2 regions of the Vibrio sp. SCSIO 43137 genome follow, and region 1 is predicted to be linked to the other one. Evidence: predicted binding sites of a transcription regulator. Region 1 holds the regulator's gene; the other holds the start of a gene.

Region 1 (6,021 bases):
ATGAAAAACTATTTCTTACCTTTGATGAGCCTGAATCGCATAAAGCAAGAGGCAATGTCTGGTGGCAGATTGCGATTTACAGCGAAGATCAACTAAGGCAGAGAATGGCCTTTGCCCTGAGTGAGCTTTTCGTGGTCTCCCGCCTTGGAGGAGGGTTAGGTAAGAAAGCTCACGCCCTGTCGAATTATTACGATCTGTTAGCTGAAAATGCTTTTTCAAACTACCGGCAATTACTGGAGAAAGTGACCTTTCATCCGGCAATGGGGCGATACCTCTCTATGATGGGCAGTCGCAAAGCCGACGCAGATAAAGGAACCTTTCCTGACGAAAACTACGCACGGGAAGTGATGCAGCTATTTACCATTGGCCTCTATCAACTAAACAATGATGGTAGCTATAAAACCAGCGCCAATGGAAATCTTATTCCCAGTTACACTCAGCAGGATGTTGAAGAAATCGCTCGGGCGTTTAGTGGCTGGGTGAGGGAGAAGAGTGATAAAGCACTACTAAAACCTATGCGTGCTGTCTCCTCCCGCCATGACTTCACTGAAAAGACGGTATTGGGGCATACCCTTAAATCGGGGCTGACCCCTTATCAGGATGTAAGCCAGGTACTGGATATACTGTTCTATCACCCTAATACGGCTGCGTTTGTTTCAAAGCAGTTGATTAAGAGGTTTGTTACATCCAACCCCTCAGATGAATATGTGCAAAGAGTGTCGTCGGTGTTCGCTGATAACGGTAAAGGTGAACGAGGGGATTTAAAGTCTGTACTGCTGGCGATTCTGCTAGATCAGGAAGCACTCGGTTATTCGCAACTTAAGCCGGTAAAAGTGAAAGAGCCCCTGCTGGCATTAACCAATATCTACCGGGCATTTTCTGTCGGAGGAGCTGAAAGTGGTGCTAAAGCGACGCTTTTCTATCGAGCAGCGCAACAAGGGCCTCTTTCATCGCCGTCGGTGTTTAATTTCTTTGAGCCTGACTATCAACCTGCCAGCTTTATGCAACAGGGGGAGATGGTAGCTCCTGAGCTGGAGTTAATGAACTGGACCAGTTACACCGCCTACAGCAATGCTGCCCGAGCTATTTTGTACTCTGTAAAGAAAGTTGATTCCCCCCTTTCTGTGGATGAATTTACCGCTCTGAAGGAGCAACCTGAACAATTGACGGAGCTGATAAACAAGCGCTTATTTGCCAATAAAATGAGTGCAGAGCTTAAAAGTATTATCAAAGATAACTTGTCAGAAGAGAGCAAGAGAAAACAAAACCGGGTGTTACAGAGTTTGTATCTGGCGCTGATTAGCGATGAATTTCTGATTCAGGAGTAGGGCAATAACAATCAAGCGAAGAGAATTTCTGTCACTATCGGCGGGCTGCGGGTTTATGTCGTTGGGCTTGCTTCCCGGCAGGCTGAACGCAAAACAGAAAGATTATAGAGCCTTAGTTTGTATTGACCTGAAGGGGGGCAACGACGCCTATAATATGTTGGTTCCGGCAGACTCGCTGCACTATCAAGAGTACAACAAGAGCCGAGCTCTGCTTGCGATAGAACAGAGTGACTTGCTGAAGATTCCACAGAGCAGCTTTGACGGCAATAACAAAACCGTGCAGTTTGGCTTGCATCCCACTATGCAGGCATTACAGGCGCTTTATAAGGCAGGGAAAGCGAATGTGATACTAAATAGCGGTGTGTTGCAGCAACCTCTGACCAAGCATGAGATAGAGTCAGGAGCGAAACCCAAGCCGCCTCAGCTTTTCTCTCATAATTCTCAGCGTTCAGAGTGGCACCGTGGCGCGGTAAACCACAGGATAAAGCTGGGTTGGGCCGGCCGGATGATGGATGTGATATCAGAGCAACAGGGCTTCTCTGCTCTTTATAGTCTGTCCGGTAATGCCTTGATACTCAGGGCGATGAACAGTGAGCAAAATATCCTCAGGGGAGATAAGGTGGCTAAAGTGGCCGGTATTCAAAACCGGGCCATACTGCGTAGCTACAAAAAGCTGCTGGCAAAAGATCCAAGTTCACCGTTTCATGCCGAGATCAACAAAGCGATGCAGGCTTCCCTGAGCAGTAGCAGTCTGCTGTCTGAAACCTTAAACAGAGAGAGCAGCTTTAAAGGCTTTTCCGGTTCATCACTGGATAAGCAGTTGGCGGTGGTGTTTAAACTGATCAGCCAGCAACAGCAACTGGGTCAGGAGAGGCAGGTGTTTTACGTTACTCTGTCCGGTTTTGATACCCATGATGACCAGCTAGAAAGACATCCGTTGCTGCTTAAAGAGTTAAGTGACAGTCTGGCTACCTTTAACCGTGCGCTGGAGTCGATAGGCTATCAGGATAAGGTGGTTACCTTTACCCAGTCAGAGTTCGGACGCAGAATCGCTCCTAATGATACAGGAACGGATCACGGCTGGGGTGGCCACCAGTTGATTATGGGGGGCGGACTGCGGGCAGAAAAGGCGATTGGAGTCTGGCCAAGTTTAAAAATTTCTGGTGAGGATGATATCTCTAAGGGAAGGATGATTCCGTCTATCGGTTCTGATCAGGTTGCTGCCGCACTGGCTGAGTGGATGGGCGTAAAATCGGCCAAAGCGATGAGAGTGGTATTGCCGAATATTGATAACTTTCAACGGCTCGAGTTAGGGCTAAAATAAAAAACGCAGCTTTCGCTGCGTTTTAAAAGGGATAAGCCAGAGGTTTTATCGTGTTCCGTAAACCACAATGGTTTTACCGTGAGCAGAGATAAGGTTCTGCTCTTCCAGCATCTTAAGGATACGGCCTACGGTTTCACGTGAACAACCTACGATTTGACCAATTTCCTGACGGGTAATCTTAATCTGCATACCGTCCGGGTGTGTCATTGCATCAGGTTGTTTGGCTAGGTTAAGTAGCGTCTGAGCGATGCGACCAGTTACATCTAGGAATGCCAGGTCACCTACTTTCTGGCTGGTAACCTGTAGACGGTTAGCCATCTGTGCAGAAAGGCGCATCAGGATATCAGGGTTAACCTGAATCAGCTGACGGAATTTCTTAAATGAAATTTCGGCTACTTCACATGGGGATTTAGCACGTACCCAAGCAGTACGGTCTTGTTCTTCTGCAAATAGACTGAGTTCACCGATGAAGTCACCTTGATTCAGGTAGGAAAGAATCATCTCTTTTCCTTCTTCATCCTTGATAAGCACAGCTACAGAGCCTTTCACAATGTAATACAAAGTTTCCGCTTTCTCACCAGCGTGAATCAGCGTGCTCTTTGAAGGGTATTTATGGATATGACAGTGTGAAAGAAACCATTCTAATGTTGGATCGGTTTGAGGTTTACCTAGAACCATAATTATCTCACTATTTTATGCAGGGTCTATTCAGCAGCGTCCTTTGCTGCCTCGCCAAATTGGTGAAGTTAGCATAGGTTTTCTTATGCAAAGCTGCAAGCTACTTCTATATCGGTTAAGAATAGTATCCTTTTTTGCAGACGATTTCTTGATTTTGATCGCCCTCAAATTGCGATTTGTTAAGCAAAACCGTGCACATGATCACGGTATTAGAAGGAAAATGCATTATCGGCTGTTTTTTAGCCGATTTTGCCCGTTTCGATTAACTGTTGCAGTACCGGCCGGATTATCAGTTCCATGGCAAAGCTCATTTTACCGCCCGGTACCACCAGCGTATTATGCCGTGACATAAATGAGCCATCGATCATTGCCAGAAGGTAAGGAAAGTCGACATTTTTCATTCCCCGCAGCCTGATCACCACAAAGCTTTCATCTAAACTAGGAATACCTTTGGCATTGAGCGGGTTAGAAGTATCTACAGTCGGAACCCGCTGAAAATTAATATGAGTGCGCGAAAACTGAGGGGTAATATAGTTCAGGTAATCATCCATTGAACGCACGATAGAGTCAGTTACGGCTTCGCGGGAGTGGCCTCTGTCGCGGGTATCGCGGACAAATTTTTGTATCCACTCAAGGTTTACAATAGGAACCATGCCGATAAGCAGGTCGACATGCTGAGAGACATTCACATCACCGTCTTTTACCCCGCCGTGCAGCCCTTCATAAAACAGTACATCGCTCTCTTCCGGCAACTCTTGCCAAGGGGTGAAGGTTCCCGGCATCTGATTATAGGGAACTGCTTCATCAAATGAGTGCAGATAGCGCCGGACTTGTCCTGTTCCCTCGTCGCCAAACTTACGGAAGAATTTTTCCAGTGCAGGAAAATCATTCGCCTCAGGGCCAAAGTAACTAATGTGCTTTCCCTGTTCCTTGGCTTTACGGATCTCGATATCCATTTCCGGGCGGGTAAAACGGTGGAAGCTATCTCCCTCAACCCAGGCAGGCTTAATGTCCATCATGCTGAACATTTTTCTGAATGCTTCTGAGGTGGTGGTTGTGCCTGCACCGGAAGAACCGGTTACCGCGATGATTGGATGTTTTGCTGACATGACATTCCTTGTCGGTTTACTAACTCACTGACGTTAGTGTATGAAAATAGGGCTAATTAATAAACAATCAAAGTTCACGCTTTAACTTAATGTCTACAGTTTCGTGCAGTTCTGAAAAGAGAATAACCGCTTCTCCTGACTGCAGAAGTGTTTTTACTTGTTCAATTTTGTCTTCCAGCATGGCCTCTTCAGCACCATAGTCGGTGCCTTCACGCAGCACATACTCTTTAATTAAGTTTGTCAGGGTTTCCGGGTCAATTTGTTGCCATGGAACAATCATACATCCTCACTGATTGATGAGATAAAGTGTTGGTAGTAATCCGGCAGATGTTCCTCTAACCAGAATCTGGGACGGGACAGGGTACCGGAAATAAAACCGACATGACCGCCCTGTTTTAACAGCCTGTAGTGAATATTGTCGTTTAAACGGAACTGCGGGATAACGGCCGCCGTCATAAACGGATCGTCACCGGAGTGAATTACCTGCAGCGGAACAGTAACCTGGTTCAGTACCTTTATCCCTGAGCAGCGCTGGTAATAGTCGTCAGCGTTATCAAAGCCGTGTAGCGGTGCGGTAATCAAATCATCAAAACCGTATAGGGTCTGAATGGACTTAATATGTGGCGCCTCGATTCCAATGGCAGATTTCAGCTTGTGCTCTTTAAGCAGCGCATTCTTCTTCAGGGAAGTTAAAAGATAGTTACGGTAAACCTTTGAAAAGCCCTGTTCAATGCGACTGGAACAGGCGGCTAAATCCAAAGGAGCTGAGACAACGGTTGCTGCACCCAGCAGTGGTTCATCCTTATATGTGGCCAGATAGTTCACCAGCATATTGCCACCAAGAGAGATACCTACCGCTACTTTGGGTTGATCTGGAAACAGGGTGTTCAGATGCTTCAGAAAGTGGCGGGCGTCTTTCACTTCACCTGAATGGTAAGCACGCGCATGACGGTTTGGCCTTCCGCTGCAAACACGAAAGTGCATCATTACTGACAGCCAGCCTCTCTTGGAGAAAGCGTGCATCAGGCCATTTGCGTAGGGGCTGTCAAAGCTGCCTTCCAGCCCATGAAATAGCACAAAAATAGGTTTTTTAGCGGCTTGTTCAGTCTGCCAATCTTCGCTCCATGCAAGATCAACAAAATCGCCGTCTTCCAGCTCAAGTGTCTGCCAGCAAGGTTTAAAAAGAGGTTTCCTGCGAATTAATCGAGGCAGTATGGTTTGAAAGTGCGGATTAGTCAGTCCGGCAACGGGGGAGAAATTTGTCATGGTTTTTTCACTTACAGGGCTGCTGTCAGGCAGCGATTTTTATCCGTCTTGTCCCTATTAAGCTCCAGCTTGATTTAATGATGAAGCTAATGCAAGCACTCACTTAAGTCTGAACAAGATAAATCAAAAGGCTACTGGCTGTCTCTGGCGGTAAACTCTTCAGCGAGACTATCGGCACCTAACTGCTGACAATAGAGCTGAGTCATTGGTAGCCCTTTATTCTCAGTTAAGGCTATGGAATTGATACAGTCGACCAGATCGGATTGCTGCTGCTTTTCCAGCATTAGCTCAAACTCAAGAGATTTTCTGTAAAGGG
Region 2 (6,021 bases), 410 kb from region 1:
CAGCATAGTGCCCGGCTGTAGGTGGTTTTGGTTTGCGTCAACACCAATAGCCAGTTTACCTGCATCTTTAGCCGCCTGATAAACACCAAGGCCTGTACCACCTGCTGCTGCGTAAATTACATCCGCACCTTTGGAGAACTGAGATTTAGCCAGCTCAGAACCTTTCGCCGGATCAGCAAATGCTGCCGGAGTAGAACCTGTCATGTTCTGCAGAACCGTTGCATCAGCATTAGCAAATTTAGCACCTTGCTCATAACCACACTGGAACTTACGGATCAGTGGAATATCCATACCACCTACAAAACCAACAGTGCCTGTTTTAGAAGCTTTAGCTGCAAGAGCACCAACAAGGAACGAACCTTCATGCTCTTTAAATACCACAGATTGTACGTTTGGCTTGTCAACAACCATATCGATGATAGTGAATTGAATATCAGGGAATTCTGTAGCCACTTTTTCTACTGCAGAAGCCATGTTGAAACCAACAGCAACGATAGGGCTGAAACCACGGCTGGCCAGACGACGAAGACCTTGTTCACGCTGAGCTTCGTTTTGAGGTTCAAACTCACGTACTTTAACGCCTTTTTCTGCCTCAAGAACTTTTACACCATTCTGGAAAACGGCTTCGTTAAATGATTTATCGAATTTACCTGCTGTATCGTAAATAACAGCTGGTTTAGGCGCAGCAAATACGCTGAATGAAGAAACGGCAAGCGCTAGTGCTGATAGCTTTAGAGTTGTCTTTTTCACTGTTGAATCCCTATTTTGTAATCCAATTAAATAACGGGTGATGAAATATTCACCACAATTGTTAATAAGATGATTTTTTTATTGCTTTAATATAATTAGGTAAAGGCCTTGCGGCTTTATCGTTTGCGTAAGAAAGAACGCGTAAACAGCTAACAAGTTTATCGTTTGCACCGGAAAAAAAATAGCGATCAGCTCACAGCAAATAGGGCTAAATCAGTGAAAAAACTTAATGTGGGTCACGAAGTGTTAAACAAAAGTAATGCATTTGGTCTGGATTTGTTGATCTGCATCTTGTTTTTATACAAATAAGCACTCGGGGAGTAAATACGGAACTGTGTTACTGTTTTTGTGCTCAAGCTAGAATAGGCCTGCTTTACACTTTCTTCTCTACAGTAAGAGATATGTTTATAACCCAAGTGAGACAGAAATGATAAATAGACTAAAAGAACTGATAAAACGCTATGACCTTTGGTGTGAAAGTATGGGATTGGCTCCGGATCAGAAGCGAAGTTGTGTGCCGGTAAAAAGAGAGCCGAGTGCAGTTTCTGCGCAGAAAAAAGAGATAGCTAATATAGAGGGTTTAAAGAAGCAAGATGACAAAACTGTTTGATACTCATTGTCATCTGGATTTTGAGCCGTTTTCTGCCGATCTTGATGATGTGATTAGCCGGGCAAGGAATAAAGGTGTCGATAAGTTTCTGATCCCGGCCTGTAGCAAAAGTAACTGGCGCAATGTTGCCGAGATAAGTCAGCGTTATAGTGGCGTTTATTACGCTTTAGGACTTCACCCTTATTTTACTGATAAACACTCAGATAGTGATTTGGACCTTTTAGAACAGGCAATCAGGAATCGAGATAATAAGTGTGTAGCGGTAGGAGAGTGTGGGCTGGATTTTGTAAAAGGTAATGACAGGGAAAGGCAAATACTGTTGTTAGATGCTCAACTGGATTTAACTATCCAATACGAGCTACCTGTGATTCTTCATTGCCGGGGAGCTCATCAGCAGATGATTAAGCTGCTGAAACAGAAAAAACTGCCATGTGCCGGGGTGATTCATGGCTTCTCCGGTAGCTATGAGCAGGCAATGGACTATATCAGGCTTGGCTATTACATAGGAGTTGGGAGCACGATCACATATTTGCGGGCAAGAAAAACCAGAAATACCATTTCAAAACTTCCTTTAGCAAATTTAGTACTGGAAACAGACGCTCCAGATATGCCATTAAGTGGTTATCAAGGTGAAAAAAATGTGCCAGAAAGAGTGTTAAATGTGTTAAATGAGCTAAACGTGTTGCGAAATGAACCTGAGCAAACGGTTGCCGATACGCTTTATAAGAACAGCCTTTCAGTGTTTACAATTTGTAAATAAAAACAACACAATTTGTGCCTTTGGTGAACGCTTTGTGGTGTAAATGAGATTGCGATCACAATATGAAATGAATCAATAGATACGGCCATACAAAAGTGTGATTTGCATATTACTTTCTATTGGTGGGTCTGAGTATAATCGCTCTCGCTTTTTAGCTCCATTTTTTGTTACACGCCATTTAACTTATAAGGAAGTCATAAACTATGAGCCTGTTTATGAGCCTAGTCGGTATGGCAGTACTGATTGCAATCGCAGTACTACTATCTGACAACCGCAAAGCAATTAATTTAAGAACCGTGGGTGGTGCATTCGCTATCCAATTCGCTCTTGGTGCATTTGTACTTTATGTACCTTGGGGTAAAGATCTACTGGGTGGTTTCTCTGCTGGTGTAGCTAGCGTGATCGACTTCGGTAAAAACGGTACTAGCTTCCTATTCGGTAGCCTAGTTAACTTCTCTGTAGAAGGTATTGGTTTCATCTTCGCATTCCAAGTACTGCCTACACTGATCTTCTTCTCTGCACTTATCTCTGTACTTTACTACATCGGTGCAATGCAGTGGGTTATCAAGATCCTTGGTGGTGCACTTGAGAAAGCTCTGGGTACTTCTCAGGCTGAATCAATGTCTGCAGCAGCTAACATTTTCGTAGGTCAGACTGAGGCACCTCTGGTTGTTCGTCCGTTTGTTCCTAAAATGACTCAATCTGAGCTGTTTGCTGTAATGTGTGGTGGCCTGGCATCTGTTGCTGGTGGTGTACTAGCTGGTTATGCATCTATGGGTGTTCCACTAGAGTACCTTGTAGCTGCATCATTCATGGCTGCACCTGGTGGTCTACTGTTCGCTAAAATCATCAAGCCAGAGACTGAAGACTTCTCTGACAAGATTGACGCTGACCTAGACGGCGACGACAAACCTGCTAACGTATTTGACGCAGCTGCTGGTGGTGCTTCTGCTGGTATGCAACTTGCGCTAAACGTTGGTGCAATGCTAATCGCATTCATCGGTCTTATCGCTCTTGTGAACGGTATGCTTGGTGGCATCGGTGGTTGGTTCGGTATGCCTGAACTAAGCCTGGAGCTTATCCTTGGTTATGTATTCTCTCCACTGGCATTCCTAATCGGTGTTCCATGGGAAGAAGCAACTCTGGCGGGTACTTTCATTGGTCAGAAACTGATCGTGAACGAATTCGTTGCATACCTGAACTTCGTACCTTACGTTGGTGAGAGTGCACAAGTTGTTGAAGCAACTGGTCAGGTTATGTCTACTAAGACGACAGCAATCATCTCATTCGCTCTATGTGGTTTCGCGAACCTTTCTTCTATCGCGATTCTGCTAGGTGGTCTGGGTGGTATCGCTCCAAACCGTCGTCACGATATTGCTCGCATGGGTATGAAAGCTGTTGCCGCTGGTACTCTTTCTAACCTGATGGCTGCAACTATCGCTGGTTTCTGTATTAGCCTGGCTATGTAATAACCAACATTGAATGACAAACACCGTAGCAAGAGATTGCTACGGTGTTTTTTGTTTTTAAAGAACTAGGTCAACAGACCTGAAAAAACAGGAACGAAGCTTGGTTGCATAAGGGTTTTTACCCCATGGCTTGAACTTTTTGAGATACAAACCGTTTGCTTGAAAAGTCGATGGTGTCACATTTTTAGCTTTATACCTATAATGTATACATCTGGAAAGGTTGGAGTCATAACTATGAATGAAGTTATTCTCGCAACAGTTGCTGGTTTTGCTGTAGGCATGTTGTTCTCGGCAATTAAGTTACCTATCCCAGCTCCCCCGGTATTAACGGGCGTGATGGGAATCGTCGGAGTTTATTTAGGCGGTGTAGCTTACCACTGGATTATTGAACGATTTTTCAGTTAGCAACCTTTACCGGAACCGATGCATGAAGCATCTGAATTTTAGACACCGCAATCATTGATTGTAGTGCCAGATACTCAGAGAAATGAGTATTGACCTAATTGGTACTGTGCGGTGACAGGGATAGCAATTGGTATTTTTAATACTGAGTCTTCAAGGAACCAAGTCCGTTCATTTCGTAACCCGGAATAGCAAGATGACAGTCTGCCAAATGATATTGGCGGTGAGCTTTTTTCGGTAAACAAATTGAATATATTGATCGGAGATAGAAATGAGCGATTTAAAAGCAGCAGCTCTACGTGCACTTAAACTAATGGATTTAACTACGCTGAATGATGATGACACTGATGCAAAAGTGATCTCTCTTTGTCATGACGCAAAAACTGCGGTAGGTAACACTGCTGCTATCTGTATTTACCCTCGCTTTATTCCTATTGCGAAGAAAACACTACGTGAGCAAGGTACTCCTGAAGTACGTATCGCTACAGTAACTAACTTCCCGCACGGTAACGACGATATCGATATCGCAGTAGCTGAAACTAAAGCGGCTATCGCATACGGTGCAGACGAAGTAGACGTAGTATTCCCATACCGTACTCTTATCGCTGGCGATGAAAAAACGGGTTTCGAACTGGTTAAGCAAGTGAAAGAAGCGTGTGGCGATATCCTTCTTAAAGTGATCATCGAAACCGGTGAACTAAAAGAAGAAGCACTTATCAAGCGTGCATCTGAGCTATCTATCGAAGCTGGTGCAGACTTTATTAAAACTTCTACAGGTAAAGTGCCTGTAAACGCAACTCCTGAAGCTGCTGAAATCATGCTGAAAGTGATTCGTGACATGGGCGTAGCTGAGAAAGTTGGTTTCAAACCTGCTGGTGGTGTTCGTACTGCTGAAGATGCAGCACAGTTCCTTGCAATGGCTGATGACATTCTTGGCGCTGACTGGGCTGACAACATGCACTACCGTTTCGGTGCATCTAGCCTGCTGACTAACCTGCTAAACACGCTGGAAGTAACAGACGAAACAGCGGATCCAAACGCATACTAATTCGTACTAACAGAGGTGGAGCTACATGCTCCACCTTCTCGTTTGCCCTACACAATATTTAATTCAGACTCGGGAGAGACTTTAATGTTTTTACCTCAAGAAATTATTCGCAGAAAACGTGACGGTGAAGTACTGACTTCAGAAGAGATTAACTTCTTTATTCAGGGCGTTGCTAAAAACACAGTTTCCGAAGGCCAGATTGCCGCATTTGCTATGGCTATCTTCTTCAATGAAATGACAATGCCTGAGCGTATTGCTCTGACTTGTGCGATGCGTGATTCTGGTATGGTTCTGGACTGGAGCCACATGAACTTTGACGGCCCAATCGTTGATAAGCACTCAACGGGTGGTGTTGGTGACGTAACTTCTCTAATGCTTGGCCCTATGGTGGCGGCATGTGGTGGTTTTGTTCCAATGATTTCCGGCCGTGGCCTTGGTCATACAGGTGGTACTCTGGATAAGCTGGAGTCAATCCCGGGTTATAACATTACTCCTACTAATGATGTGTTTGGTCAGGTAACAAAAGAAGCTGGTGTGGCTATTATTGGTCAGACTGGTGACCTTGCTCCTGCCGATAAGCGTGTTTATGCAACTCGTGATATCACTGCAACTGTAGACAACATCTCACTGATCACTGCTTCTATTCTTTCTAAGAAACTGGCAGCAGGCCTTGAGTCTCTGGTTATGGATGTAAAAGTAGGTTCTGGTGCCTTTATGCCGACTTACGAAGCGTCTGAAGAGTTGGCGAAATCTATCGTAGCAGTAGCGAACGGTGCCGGTACTAAGACCACTGCACTGCTTACTGATATGAATCAGGTACTGGCATCATCTGCTGGTAATGCGCTGGAAGTAAAAGAAGCCGTTCAGTTCCTGACTGGCGAATATCAGAACCCACGTCTGAAAGAAGTGACTATGGCTTCTTGTGCAGAGATGCTGGTGCTGGGTAACCTTGCTAAAGATACTGCTGATGCACGTGCTAAAC

Evidence for each region. Region 1 encodes CRP, which controls carbon source genes, mostly activating them, when cyclic AMP is high. Its sites were predicted from a motif close to TGTGANNNNNNTCACA; they were not measured.
Region 2: PK654_RS12445 (NupC/NupG family nucleoside CNT transporter) is a predicted target of CRP. The motif match lies at 2,165-2,180, and genes of this name have one in related genera.

Annotation. Positions count from the first base shown of each region.
Region 1 is NZ_CP116383.1:3,063,808-3,069,828, reverse strand. It holds gene PK654_RS14415 (DUF1800 domain-containing protein) at 1-1,328, shown strand, start outside; gene PK654_RS14410 (DUF1501 domain-containing protein) at 1,384-2,652, shown strand; gene crp (cAMP-activated global transcriptional regulator CRP) at 2,698-3,330, opposite strand; gene PK654_RS14400 (phosphoribulokinase) at 3,570-4,439, opposite strand; gene PK654_RS14395 (YheU family protein) at 4,507-4,719, opposite strand; gene PK654_RS14390 (hydrolase) at 4,716-5,705, opposite strand; gene PK654_RS14385 (TIGR02444 family protein) at 5,837-6,021, opposite strand, start outside.
Region 2 is NZ_CP116383.1:2,655,340-2,661,360, reverse strand. It holds gene PK654_RS12460 (BMP family lipoprotein) at 1-750, opposite strand, end outside; gene PK654_RS12455 (hypothetical protein) at 1,181-1,360, shown strand; gene PK654_RS12450 (TatD family hydrolase) at 1,344-2,120, shown strand; gene PK654_RS12445 (NupC/NupG family nucleoside CNT transporter) at 2,324-3,589, shown strand; gene PK654_RS12440 (XapX domain-containing protein) at 3,824-3,994, shown strand; gene deoC (deoxyribose-phosphate aldolase) at 4,263-5,039, shown strand; gene deoA (thymidine phosphorylase) at 5,124-6,021, shown strand, end outside.